3 regions of the Amycolatopsis keratiniphila genome follow, and region 3 is predicted to be linked to each of the others. Evidence: riboswitches for the same ligand, from Rfam matches in the RefSeq annotation. Region 3 holds a riboswitch; each other region holds the start of a gene.

Region 1 (4,537 bases), 2.8 Mb from region 3:
AGTAGCGTTCGAGGACCTTGCGGCCGTGCAGGCCCGCCGCCCAGCGGCCGCCGGGAACGGGGAACCGCACGATGGCCGTGCCCGCGCGCACGGAGTTCACGAACGCGCGGTTGATCGCGGCCGCGTCGTCGCCGGACTTCATACCCATGAACACGCGTGTCGCGACGTCGAGCGTGAGTTGCTTGAGTGACCAGTAGATCCGCGGGTTCGGCCGGTCCGCCCACGCGCCGATGCCGTCGCGCAGGGCCGGTCCCATCTGGTCGACGTAACCGGTGAGCCGTTGGCGGGTGAACGCCGCCTGCATGATGCGGCGGTGCAGATGGTGCTCGCCGAAGTCGAGCAGCATCAGGCCGCGGTCGAAGAACTGCTCGATGAAGAACTTCCAGCCCTCCTGGGAGAAGGCCTTGTCCTTGTTCACCAACGCGATCTGGGTGGCCTCCGGACCGGTGAGCGCGACGATGCGGCGCCCGAACGCGCCCATCCACGACACCGGCCCGTAGGTCTCGTAGCGTTTGAGGCCGAACTCGATGCCGAAGCGCATGAAGTCCAGCGCGTGCCCGATGACCGGCGGACCCTCGTCGCCGAGGACGGGTTTGAGACCCGGCGGGGCGGGCGCGAGTTCACGGACCGGCCAGGTCGCGCCGAGCCAGCGCTGGTCGACCGAACGCGGCAGGGGGATCGAGGTGAGCGGCGGAACGCGCTCGCGCAGCGCCCCGGTGACCTTTTCGACGGTGTTCGCCATGGTGACCATCTCCCCGCTGAGACCGGTTACCGCTCCACCATCGCACCCTTATTGACGCGTTGACAATACCTCGGCGGAAGTTCCGTGAAGGCCTCCTTCACTACCTTGAGGGTAGGGAAGGAGGCCTTCACGGGCCGGTCAGGCCAGCTCGGAGCGCACCGTGTGGGCCGCGGCGACGAGGTTCCGCAGGGCCGGTTCGACCTCGGCGTAGCCGCGGGTCTTCAGGCCACAGTCCGGGTTGACCCAGATCCGCTCGGCGGGCACGGCGCCGACGGCGGTCCGCAGCAGGCCGGCGACCTCGTCGACGCCGGGGACACGCGGCGAGTGGATGTCGTACACGCCCGGCCCGACACCGCGGCCGAAGCCCGCCGCGCCGAGGTCGGTGACGACCTCCATCTTCGAGCGCGCGGCCTCGATGCTGGTGACGTCGGCGTCGAGCGCGTCGATCGCCTTGACCACGTCACCGAACTCCGAGTAGCACATGTGCGTGTGGACCTGCGTGGCGTCGTCGATCCCGGAAGTCGCCAGCCGGAACGACGAAACCGCCCACGCGAAGTACGCCTCGTGCGCCGTCGCGCGCAGCGGGAGCAGTTCCCGCAGCGCCGGTTCATCCACCTGGATGACGCGGATGCCCGCCTCCTGCAGGTCGTGCACCTCGTCGCGGATGGCCAGTGCCACCTGACGGGCGGTCTCGCCCAGCGGCTGATCGTCGCGGACGAACGACCACGCCAGGATCGTCACCGGCCCGGTCAGCATGCCCTTGACGGGTTTGCCGGTCAGGCCTTGCGCGTAGCGCGCCCATTCGACGGTCATCGGTTCCGGACGCGAGACGTCGCCGTACAGGATCGGCGGCCGGACGCACCGCGAACCGTAGGACTGCACCCACCCGAAGTCGGTGGTCGCGAAACCGGCCAGCCGCTCGGCGAAGTACTGCACCATGTCGTTGCGCTCGGGCTCGCCGTGCACCAGCACGTCGAGGCCGAGGTCCTCCTGCAGCCGGACGACGCGCTCGATCTCGGCCTTCATCGCGGCTTCGTAGCCCGCGTCGTCCAGCGAACCCGCCTTGTGCGCCGCCCGTGCCTTACGGACTTCGGTGGTCTGCGGGAACGAGCCGATCGTCGTGCTCGGCAACGGCGGCAGGTTCAGCGCGGCCTGCTGGGCCGCCGCGCGCCGGGTATAGGGGGAACGGACGGTGTCCTCCGGCCGCAACGCCTCCAGCCGGGCGCGGACCCCGCTGTCGGCCAGGTCGGCCGCCGTCGCGCGATCCGTGGCGGCGGCACGCGCGGCGGAGAGGTCGACACCTTCTTCCTGCAACGCGCGCCCGAGCAGGACGACCTCGTCGACCTTCTGCCTGGCGAAGGCGAGCCAACTCTTCAGCCGCGGGTGAAGTCCGTCCTCCCGCTCGACGTCGTAGGGCACGTGCAGCAGCGAGCAGGACGTCGACACGCTGACCGACTTCGCGGTGCCCAGCACCATCGCCGCCCGGCTGAGCGCGCGGGTCGGATCCGTGCGCCAGACGTTGCGCCCGTCCACCACGCCGGCCAGCACTTCCTTGTCCCGCAGGGCGGGTTCGGCGGCGACGGCGTCCACAAAGGACTCATCGGTGACGAGGTCGACGGCGATGGCGTCGATCGGAGAGCGGGCGAGCACGCCGAGGCCGCGTCCGAGCCCGCCGAAGTACCCGGCGACCAGGATCTTCGGCCGCGCGGTCTCCTTCGCGAGCCGGTGGTAGGCGCGGATGAGCGCGTTGAGCTCCCGCTCGCTGCGATCCGCGGCGAAGGCGGGCTCGTCGAACTGGACCCACTCGACGCCTTCGTCGTGCAGACGACGCAGTAGTTCGACGTAGCCGTCGAGAAGGTTGTCGAGCAGCTCCAGCGGACGGAAGCCCTCCGGAGCCGTCTCGGCGGGCTTCGCGAGCAGCAGGAACGTCACCGGACCCACCAGGACCGGCCGGGTCTCGACGCCGATCGCGCGGGCTTCGCGGTACTCGTCGAGCGGCTTGGTTCCGGTGAGCGAGAACGTCATGTCCGGGCCGAGTTCGGGGACGATGTAGTGGTAGTTCGTGTCGAACCATTTCGTCATCTCCATCGCCGGCGCGTCCTGCACCCCGCGTGCGGCGGCGAAGTAGGTGTCGAGCGGCGAGAGGCCGAGCGTGGTGAAGCGCTCCGGCAGCGCTCCGAACAGCTCGGCGGTGTCGAGCACCTGGTCGTAGTGGGAGAACGTGTTGGAGGGGACGGAATCCAGCCCCGCGTCCTTGAGCTCCCGCCAGGTGCGGGTGCGCAGCGCGCGGCCGGTGCCGAGCAGTTCGGCCTCGTCGATCTTGCCCGCCCAGAAGCGTTCGAGTGAACGCTTGAGTTCCCGGTCCGGTCCGATCCGGGGGTAGCCCAGCACTGTCGTGCCGATTTCGGTCACAGCTCTCTCCTCGCGAGCTTGTCGGGCGAGCCCGGAGCGCGCAGGAGTGACCGCCGTTCGGTCGTGCCCATCCCACGAGGCCCGGACTCACGCACGCCGTCGGCGCGCGTACCACGGGCAGGTCTTCGGACTCGTGGGCGACTCGCTCGCTCCTACCGGCCGTCGCTTCCCGGGACGCCGTGTCCCAGTGCTTTACCGTGTCTCGCACGGTGACGGCTTTCGTTCCCACATACCGCTGCGGGGCAGTCCCGGATTCGCACCGGGTTCCCTGTTACCTCGCCCGGCCTGGGGCCGGGCGAACCAGTAGCACTCCGGAGCGTACCGAGGGGCGCCAGTGGCCCGCTGGACATGTGACGAACCGGACGCCACGCGTGATCGGATGGACGACTCGCGTGATTGAACGGCGAACTCGCGTGATCGAAGGCGTAACTCGCGTGTCTGGAGACGGAACACGCCGGGCGGAGGCCGCCCGGCGTGTCGTCCGTCTGGTCACGCGAGTTCGCCGTTCAATCACGCGAGTTACGTGTCTGATCACGCGAGTTCGCGATTCGAACACGCGAGTTACGAGGTCGGGGTCAGTCCCAGTCGAGGGCTCCGCCCGACTGGTACTCGATGACGCGGGTCTCGAAGAAGTTCTTCTCCTTCTTGAGGTCCATCGCCTCCGACATCCACGGGAACGGGTTCTCGGTCTCGCCGAAGATCGGCGCGAGGCCGATCTGCTGGGCCCGCCGGTCGGTGATGAAGTGCATGTACTGCTCGATCAGCTCGGCCGAGAGCCCGAGCATGCCGCGCGGCATGGTGTCGCGGGCGTAGGCGACCTCGAGCTCGCACGCCTCGGTGAGCATCGTCCGGATCTCCGCCTGGAACTCCTCGGTCCACAGGTGCGGGTTCTCGATCTTGATCTGGTTGATGCAGTCGATGCCGAAGTTCAGGTGGATCGACTCGTCGCGCAGGATGTACTGGTACTGCTCGGCGATGCCGATCATCTTGTTCCGGCGGCCGAGCGAGAGGATCTGCGCGAAACCGGTGTAGAACCACATGCCCTCGAAGATCACGTAGAACGCGACGAGGTCACGCAGGAAGTTCTGGTCGGCTTCCGGGGTGCCGGTCTCGAAGTCCGGGTTCTCCAGGTTCTGCGTGTACTTCAGTGCCCACGCGTCCTTGTCCGAGATGGACGGGACCTCGCGGTACATGTTGAACAGCTCGCCCTCGACCAGGCCGAGGCTCTCGCAGATGTACTGGAAGGTGTGCGTGTGCACGGCCTCCTCGAACGCCTGGCGCAGCAGGTACTGGCGGCATTCGGGGTTGGTGATCTGCCGGTACACCGCGAGCACGATGTTGTTGGCCACCAGCGATTCCGCGGTGGCGAAGAAGCCGAGGTTG
Region 2 (4,537 bases), 2.6 Mb from region 3:
CGCTCGAACCGTCCTCGTGTACCTCGTCGATGAGGGTTTTGACGCTGAGTCCCATGAGCAGGAACATCGCGCTTTCCAGCAGGAAGGCCGCGGTGCGCCAGTTGACGGCCTCGGCGAGCCGGTCCGTCGCGCGCAGATGCCGCGGGGCCAGATGCCCGGTCACCAGTCCGGCGACGACGACCGCGAGCACGCCTGACGCTCCGGCCTCTTCCGCAGGCAGGAACGCGATGAACGGGACCACGAACGAGATCGCGGTGTTGAGCACCGCGTTGCCCAGCAACGCGCGCACCCGGACGTTGAGGATCCCGACGAGCAGCCCGATCCCGACCGCCACGACGACCGCGTAGACGAACTCCCCCACGATGCCCCAGACCGACACCGACCCGGCGACCGCGGCGACGGCCGACCGCAGCAGCACGAGCGCGGAGGCGTCGTTGACGAGCCCTTCGCCTTCGAGCACGGTCAGCAGCCGGGGCGGCAGGCCGAGCCGCCGTCCCACGGACGTCGCGGCGACGGCGTCGGTGGGGCTGATGACCGCGCCGAGCGCGAACGCGGCGGGCCAGCCGATGTCCGGGATCAGCTCGTGGAACAACCAGCCCGCGCCCAGGGTCGTCCCCACCACGAGCAGCACCGCGAGGCCGGTGATCGGCCGGATGTTCCGCCGGAAATCGACCACCGGCATGTTCACCGCCGCCGAATACAGCAGCGGCGGGAGCACCCCGGCGAGGATCAGCTCCGGTTCGACCTCGGGATGCGGGACGCCGGGCAGGAAGCTCAGGCCGATACCGGCCACCACGAGGCTCAGCGGAGCGGCCACGTTGAGCCGCTCGGAGAACGCGGCCACCAAGACGATGCTGACCACACCGAGGACGACGACGAGAGTCAGGTTCACCGGGTTCACATGTCCTCTCGCCGGTCAGTGGCTTGCCGTGTCCATTGGTGACACGAGGTCACCGGACCCGCAAGTCGGAGCGCACCGCGCGGTGTGTCGCGAAGCCACCTCGCCTGCCTCGCGAACCCCGCCCAGGTATCGAGGCCGCCGAACGCGTCGTGAGTGGCAAAGAGCGTTATCGAGTGTTAAGGCAAAGGTGGCGTGCTCGTCAGCTGGCCTGAAGGGGGCTTTCGCTGCGTCCGCTGCGGTGACGGGCCCGGGCGCCGTCGGCGAAGGTGGCCGGCGCGGATGAGCGACCGGGTGAAGGCTCCCTTCATCGCATTAGACGCGGCGAAGGGAGCCTTCACCCCACCATCGACCCGCCCGTGGTCAGCGCAGCGCCGCCAGGACGTAATCGTCGCCGGACTGCCAGACCGGGGCCACTTCCGCGAACCCCGCCTCCCGCAGCAGCCGGGTGTGCTCCTGCGGGCTGAGCCGGTTGCCGTAGCCGGTCGAGATGCCACGCAATTCTTCGGCCGTGAAGTGCTCCCGCAGCGCGGGATCCGCGGTCGCCGCCGCCCACCAGGTCTTCCAGTCCTCGTTGGCGTGGACCCCGGCGCGGGCCGCCCGGCGCTCCTTGACCACCTCGGCGAGCTCGCGGATGGCCGGTTGCTCGTCGTAGAGGTGGTCGCCGTTGACCAGCGCGCCGCCCGCCCTCAGTGCGACGGCGAGGTCACGGTAGACCTCGGCGAGCCGCTCGGGACGCAGCCAGTGCAACGCGGTCGTCGATACCGCGGCGTCCACGGGCCGCCACTTCAGCCAGCCGCTCTCGGCGAGGTCGGCCCGGACGTACTCGATGTCGCTCCGCTCCGGCCGGGTCGCGCGGGCGAGGGCGAGCAGGAACGGGTCGTCGTCGAGGCCGACGATCCGTGCGTGCGGTAACCGCTCGGCGAGCCTGGTGGTCAGCGAGCCCGGGCCGCAGCCGAGGTCCAGCACCAGCGGCTCGTCGACGTCGCGGCAGACGTGTTCGACGACGTCGATCACCACGGTGAACCGTTCTTCACGGTCGGCGACATAGCGTTCCTGCTGCACGTCCCATCGGCGCACCCAGTCCGCCGCGAGCTTCTCGTCCACCGGCCTCCCCTTCGTGATCTTGATCCTGTGTAGCACACGCCGGTCATGGGTTACCGTGTGCGCCACAACGTAAGAAGGTGCCCGTCGGGGGAAGCCGGTGTGAATCCGGCGCTGACCCGCAACCGTGAACGGCCGTACGCCGTGAGCCGGACTGCCCGCCGGACACCGCCAACCCCAACTGTCGTGGAGTGCGGAGCGGGGTCCCGTTCACGTGCGGTCGCGCGCCCGGGACAGTGCTCGATGTCCCGGAGGTTCCTATGACGCGTCATCCGCTCACCCGTCGGAGACTGCTGGCGCTGGCCGCGCTCACGCCCTTGGCCGCCTGCGGGACCGCACCGGCGGACACGGGCCGGCTGCGAGTGGCGTTCGCCGCGGGCGGCTCGAAGGAAACCCTCGACCCGGCCCAGGTTTCGCTCTTCGTCGATCAGGCGCGGGCCAAGGCGCTCTTCGACACGCTGGTCGCCTACAACGCCGACACCTCCTTGCGGCCGCGGCTGGCCGAGTCCTGGGAGAGCGACGCCTCCGGTACGCGCTGGCGGATCCGGCTGCGGCAGGCGGCGTTCCACGACGGGCGTCCGGTCACCGCGGACGACGTGCTCTACAGCTTCCGGCGGATCGCCGACCCGGCGCTGGCTTCCTCGTCGCGGCAGTACTTCGCGAAGGTGGACTTCGCCCGCAGCAAAGCGTTGTCCCCCAACGAAATCGAGCTGACGCTGACCGCGCCCGACTTCGAGTTCCCGTCGGGCTGGGGCGCTCCCGGCGCGGAGATCGTGCCCGCCGGGACGACGGACTTCACCGCGCCGGTCGGCTCGGGGCCGTTCCGTTTCGTCTCGTTCACCCCCGGCGGCCCGGCGGTGTTCCGCAAGAACGAGTCGCACTGGGACGGCGCGCCGAGCATCGACGAGCTCGAATTCGTGCCGGTCAACGAAGAGACCGCGCGCGTCAACGCGTTGCTGTCCGGGCAGGTCGACTACGCCCACGACCTCGCGGCCGGAACCGCGGCCCGGCTCGCCGGTGACGCACGCGTTTCCCTGCTCGAAGCCAAGGGAACGACGATGCAGGGCCTGATCCTGCGCCTGACCCAACCCCCGTTCTCCGACCCGAGGCTGGTGCGTGCCGTACTGTCCGGAGTGGACAGAGAGGCTTTGAACCGCGTGGCGCTGGCCGGGCGCGGGGAGATCGGCAACGACCTGTTCGGCAAGGGACTTCGCGGGTATGCCGCGGACATCCCCCAACGCCGTCGCGATGTGGACCTGGCCCGGTCGCTCGTCCGCGAGGCGGGCGCGGAGGGGCTGGCCTTCGCCGTCGAAACCAGCGACGTCGATCCGGGTTTCGCCACCGCGGCCACGGTGATTTCCCAGCAGCTCAAGGAGATCGGGCTCGCCGCCACGGCGAACACCCGCGCGTCGAGCACCTATTTCAGCGAGATCAAGACCAAGGGTGTCGCCGCGCTCACCCGCACGGCCACGCTGCCCGTCCCGACGTTCCTCAACCAGCGTTTCCGCACCCGCGGCTCGAACAACGTGAACGGCTTCGGCTCGCCGGAGTTCGACGCGCTCATGGATCGCGCCGCGGCCACCGCGGACGAACGGGCCAGGCTGGCGCTGTTCGGCGACGCGCAGCGGATCGTCCACGAATCCGGCGGGCTGCTCGCCTGGGGGTTCAGCACCTGGACGATCGCCGTGTCGAAGCGGGTTTCCGGGGTGGTGACCGCGCCACCGAACACCTTCGATTGGGCGCGGTTCGACCGCGCCCGGTTTTCCTGACGTGCGGGGGCACGCCGTCCGACGGCTGGGTTTCGCCGTGGTGCAGGCGCTGTTCGTACTGGTCGCGACGTTCGCCGTGACCGCGTTGCTGCCCGGCGACGCGGCCTCGGTCGTACTCGGCGAACAGGCCACCGACGAGCAGGTGGCGACCGTCCGCCACCAGCTCGGGCTCGATCAGCCGCTCCTCGACCGGTTCGGGAACTGGCTTTCGGGGCTGGTCAACGGTGATCTCGGCCGGTCGCTCGTGACCGGCGCCCCGGTGGCCGACGAGATCGTCCGCCGTTTCGCCGCCACCGCGGTGCTCGCCGGGGTGACGCTGCTCGTGCTCGTACCGCTCGCGCTCGTCGTCGGGGTGGTCTGCGGGCTACGCGAAGGATCGCGGACCGACCGCGTGCTCACCGCGGTCACGCTGTTCCTGCATTCGATCCCCGAGTTCGTCCTCGGGCTGCTGCTGGTCGCGGGTTTCGCCGTGCACACCGGCCTGCTTCCGGCCACCGCGGCCGGAACGGACCTGACCGCGCGTCCCGAAGTGCTGGTGCTGCCGGTGATCGTGCTGGTCGCCCGGCAGCTGTGCGACGTCGCCCGGCAGCTGCGGATCGGGATAGCCGAGCAGACCCGGGGGCCGGTGGCGGAGCATCTGCGCCTGCTCGGGCTGCCCGAACGCACCGTGGTGCTGCGGCACCTCCTGCCCGCCGCCGCGGCTCCCGCCGTGCAGCAGCTCGCCCGCGCCGTCGAAGGGCTGCTGACCGGCACGGTGATCGTCGAA
Region 3 (4,537 bases):
GCCCGGCTGGTGGCGGCGGCGGACGCGGCCTGGCAGGCGGGCAGACCGGGATGGGCGCGGTTGCTGCTGTCGAGAGCCGACGCCGAACCGGGTGCGGTCGCGTTGCTGCACGGCGAGATCGAGCTGCGCGACGGTGATCCCGCCGTCGCCACCCACGAACTCGGCACGGCGGCGCGGCTGCTGCCCGATCCGGCCGCCGCGCTCCTGCTCGCGGGCGAGGCACGGAGGCTCGGCGGCGACCTGGGTGGCTACCGGGCCCTCGCGCGGACGGTCCCGGCCGGAGAAGGCCTGGCCTTCGCGCATTTCCGCGGCCTGACTTCGGTTTACGCCGGACGGCACGACGCCGCGGTCGCCCCGCTGGAGGAAGCCGTCGCCAAGGGGATGGCCGACACCGACGTCGCCGGAGCCGTTTGGGCCGCCGAAGCGGCCTTCGCCCGCGGGCACGCCGAACAGGCGCACGAGTACGCGGCGGCCGCGGTGAGCCGCGCGCGGCTCGGCAAACGGCACGCGGAACTGCCGTGGGCGCTGGTCTACCTTTCGCTTTCGGCCATCGCGCTCGACCGGATCCCCTGTGCGCGGGCGGCGTCGCGCGACGGCCTGCACGCGCCGCACAACCTGCGGATGGAACATCTGACGCTGCTGGGGCTGGCCGCCGCGCTCCTCGGCGACCGGGCGCCGGAACTGGACGAAGCGGCCGAGGGCATCGCCGAACGTGGCCTCGGCAGGCCCGCCGCCGTCGCCGCGTGGGCGTATGCCTGCCTGGACCTGGCCGAGGACCGGCCCGACGACGCGCTGAGCAGACTCGAAGATCTCGCTTCGGGCGTCTCCGGCGACCAGCCGGTGATCCGCGTGCTGGCCACTCCGCAACTCGTCGAGGCGGCCGTCAGCACCGGGCAGCCCGAACGCGCCCGTGCCGCGCTGGAGGTGTTCGACCGCTGGACCTTGGCCGGGGCGGAACCCTGCTGGCTCGCGCTGAGCCACCGGTGTCACGCGCTGATGACGTCGGATCCCGGCGTGGCGGAACGGCGTTTCCGGCTGGCCGTCGAGGCACACCGGCGGGCGGGCGGCGCGGTGGAACTCGCCAGGACCAGGTTCGCGTACGCCACCTTGCTGCGGCGCCATCGCCGGACCCGCGACGCCCGCGACCAGTTCCGCGATGCCTTGCGCGGCTTCGAAAACGTCGGCGCGACCCGGTTCGCCGAACGGGCCCGGGCCGGGCTGCGGGCGGCGGGCGAGACCGTCGACGCGCCGCACCGCTCGCTCGCCGGCCTCACCCCGCAACAGGACGCCATCACCCGGCTGGTGGCGGCGGGGGAGACGAACAAGGAGATCGCGCGGCGGCTGGTGATCAGCCACCGGACGGTGGACCACCACCTGCGGAACATCTTCACGGCATTGGGGGTGCGGTCCCGCGTGGAACTCGCGCGCCGTGTCGCCGCCGGCGAGTGATGCTGCCCGTGACTCACGTGATTGAAGGCGCGACTCACGTGATTGAAGGCGTAACACGCGAGTTTCGCCTTCAATCACGCGAATCACGTCCCTGATCACGCGAGTCGCACTTCCGCTCACGCCGCACCCTGGGTACCCAGTCCGTGAAGGCCTCCTTGAGAGACCCAGGAGGGGTAACTCAAAGGCGGCTTGGTGTCCACAGTGGTCACTTTCCGGGCAGCATGCGCCTGCTTTATACCTGTAAGTCCGGTTTCGCGGGGAGTCGTGAGTGGTAAAGAGGGTTAGAACGACCATCGCCACTCACGACCCCCGGGTGAAACTGCGCAAAGTGCCCGAATCGGACTCTTTGATCTCAACTGAGCGTCCTTTTTGGACAGTCTGAGGGAGGCGCACCCCACTCACGAGCTCACGTCACGGGCAGGCGAGTACCGGCGCCTGCGGACGCCCGCCGCCGTGCAGGTCGCTCAGCGGAACCCTGGCCAGGCCCAGGATCGCCTGCGCGGTCGCGCGCGGGGCGGTCGAAGGGTTCAGGCCGGTGGCGTCGTAGGCGATCGCGCCGCGGTCCGGCTCGGCGCCGGCGCAGCCGGTCTGCAGTGAGCGCAGGAATTCCCGCGCCTTGCTCGCGGCGGCGGGACGGTGCCTGGCCAGCGCTTCCGCGGCGAGGCCGGTGCTGTTGGCGTTGGGCGCGTTCGTGCCGACGCCGAAGCCGCCGTTCGCGTGCTGCTTCGTGACCAGCCACGAGATGCCCTCGCGGGCGTTCACCGGGTCACCGGTGGCGCGCAAGGCCTGCACGGCCGTCGCGGTCGCGTCGACGTCGCTCGTGCACGTCGCTTCGCCGAAGTTCAGCGGGAAACCGCCGTCCGCGCACTGGGTGCCCGCGAGGAACGTAACGGCCGGAGCCGGGGCGCCGCCGGGCGTGCGGTCCAGCGCCAGCAGGGCGAGCGACTGCGAGAGGGCGTTGGAGTAGTCGCCGTATTCGGAGCGGTCGGAGAACCGGCCGGACGGCGTGAGCAGTGAGAGCAGGCCCGCCTTCAGGTCGACGCCGCCGAACGACGCCGGATCCTTGCCCCGGATCTGCGCGGCGAGCATCAGTTTGGCGTGCGCGCCCGCGTAGGACTCGGTGCCGCCGCCGACGTAGGCGGTGGTGATCTCCGGTTTCGCGAGCCAGGCGATCGCCTTGCCGGCGTTCGTGTCCGACACCCCGGCCGCGGCGAACGCGAAGATCGCGTCGATCGTCAGGCCCTGGTCCGGGAACTTCTGGCCGCCGAAGTCGGCCTCGAACCGTTCACCGTCGGTCATCTGCCTGGCGAGCCAGCCCGCGGCGGCATCGGCCTTGTTGTGGGTGGCCGCGGCCGCCGCCGGGGCGGTGACCAGCCCGATGCCGCACAGCAGGGCGACAGCGAAAACCAAACGTCTCATGAGAACCCTTTCCCGCATTTCCACGACAGGAGTCGGTGACATAGCGCGACATGGGTGACCGGGCTCGCCTGGAAGGCATACCGTTGCGGGACAGCGCCGGACTCTCACCGGACTTCCCCCACGACCGCGCGAGAAGACTCTCACCCCGGTCGAGTACGGGATACCGCCGGGTGCCGATGTGATCCTGGCAACCGACCTGGTCAGCGGTACCTGCCGGAGGTGAACGGGTGTTAACCTCGGCTGGCTCGACAACAGAACATCGCCGCCCGTGACGGGGAAGCCGGTCGAAATCCGGCGCTGTCGCGCAACCGTGGGCCCTCGCAGGGCAAGCCGGGATACCGAACGGGCGGATGAACGAACCACTGTCGCGATAAACAGGGGTGACCGCGGCGTCCCGCGCTGTCCTCCGTCACGCCGCAAGGAGGAGTCATGCGCCGCGGGTACCTGGCCGCGTCGGCGTTCGCCGTCGGTGCCGCCCTGATCGCCGCACCGCTCGCCGGGACGGCGACGGCCGCGAACGATCCCGGCGCGGCGAAGGCGAATTCCCACTGGCTCGCGACGAAGCTGAAGCCGGACGGCACGCTCGACAACCCCAGCGGCGGCTCGCTGCCCGACCACGGCCTGATGCTCGACGTGCTCTTCGCGATGCACGCCGCGGGCGAGGGCACGCGGGCCGAGCCGATCGTGAAGTTCCTCGACGACCAGGGCCACGCCACCGACTACTTCACCTGGGACGGGCTGGCTCCCGGCGCCGGCTACGACAAGATCATCGTCGGCGGCGCCGTGGCGAAGACGCTGGTCGCCGCGCAGGTCTCCGGCCGGAACCCCCGGGCCTTCGACGGCTACGACCTGGTCGCCGAGACCCAGGGCGCGATCATGCGCAAAGGCCCTGACAAGGGCCGGATCAGCGACTACTCCAAGGATCCCGCACTCGCCGACGCGGTGAGCAACAATGCGAACATGTTCGGCCAGGCGCTCGGGGTGATCGGCCTCGCCGCCGCGGGCGCGAACGACCGGCTCGCCATCGACAAACTGCTGACCCAGCAGTGCTCCGAGGGCTACTTCCGCGTCCTCTTCTCCTACATCCCGACGAAGGAGACCGGCGACCACGTCACCCCGGACGGCCGCAAGGTCTCGACCTGCGACGAGGGCAAACCCCTCGGCCTTTCCCCGACCGACGGTGACGCCACCGGCCTCGCCCTCTCGGCGCTGCTGGCCGCGAAGAAGGCGGGCGCGGCCGGTCTCGACGCCCCGATCGCCAAGACCGTCTCCTGGCTCAAGGCGAACCAGAAGCCCGGCGGCGGCTGGGGTGGCGGTGTCGGCACCGAGGCGCCGAACACCAACAGCACCGGCCTGATCGTCCAAGCGCTCGTCGACATCGGCGGCGCGGACGCGGCGGTGGACAAGGGCGTGCGGTACCTCAAATCCGCGCAGGCGAACGCCGCGGCCGATGCCGGGAACAAGCTCGCGGGCGAACTCGGCGCGATCGCCTACGACCCGGCTTCCTACGAGGCCGCCCGCTCCTCCGGCATCAGCGGTGTCGACACCTGGATCCGCGCGAGTGCCCAGGCTTCGCTCGGGTTGTCGCAGGTCGGCTTCTATTCGCTCGCGAAGGGCGAAACCCTGCCGCCTGCCACCGGCGTCCCGGAAACCCCGGCCCCGACGACGC

Evidence for each region. Region 3 has a riboswitch for cobalamin ahead of AORI_RS67115 (prenyltransferase/squalene oxidase repeat-containing protein). Riboswitches for the same ligand answer to the same signal wherever they lie in the genome.
Region 1: it holds a riboswitch for cobalamin, as region 3 does, so the genes downstream of both, metE (5-methyltetrahydropteroyltriglutamate--homocysteine S-methyltransferase) here and AORI_RS67115 (prenyltransferase/squalene oxidase repeat-containing protein) in region 3, are expected to answer to the same signal.
Region 2: it holds a riboswitch for cobalamin, as region 3 does, so the genes downstream of both, AORI_RS55835 (ABC transporter substrate-binding protein) here and AORI_RS67115 (prenyltransferase/squalene oxidase repeat-containing protein) in region 3, are expected to answer to the same signal.

Annotation. Positions count from the first base shown of each region.
Region 1 covers NC_021252.1:3,043,888-3,048,424, forward strand. Annotated here, with positions in the region: gene AORI_RS55230 (cytochrome P450) at 1-742, opposite strand, end outside; gene metE (5-methyltetrahydropteroyltriglutamate--homocysteine S-methyltransferase) at 881-3,154, opposite strand; cobalamin riboswitch at 3,254-3,474, opposite strand; gene AORI_RS55240 (ribonucleotide-diphosphate reductase subunit beta) at 3,730-4,537, opposite strand, start outside.
Region 2 covers NC_021252.1:3,249,599-3,254,135, reverse strand. Annotated here, with positions in the region: gene AORI_RS55845 (cation:proton antiporter) at 1-892, opposite strand, end outside; gene AORI_RS55840 (class I SAM-dependent methyltransferase) at 1,262-2,005, opposite strand; cobalamin riboswitch at 2,029-2,182, shown strand; gene AORI_RS55835 (ABC transporter substrate-binding protein) at 2,263-3,771, shown strand; gene AORI_RS55830 (ABC transporter permease) at 3,773-4,537, shown strand, end outside.
Region 3 covers NC_021252.1:5,803,497-5,808,033, reverse strand. Annotated here, with positions in the region: gene AORI_RS67120 (helix-turn-helix transcriptional regulator) at 1-1,449, shown strand, start outside; gene AORI_RS67115 (prenyltransferase/squalene oxidase repeat-containing protein) at 1,861-2,868, opposite strand; cobalamin riboswitch at 2,901-3,049, opposite strand; cobalamin riboswitch at 3,143-3,208, shown strand; gene AORI_RS67110 (hypothetical protein) at 3,298-4,537, shown strand, end outside.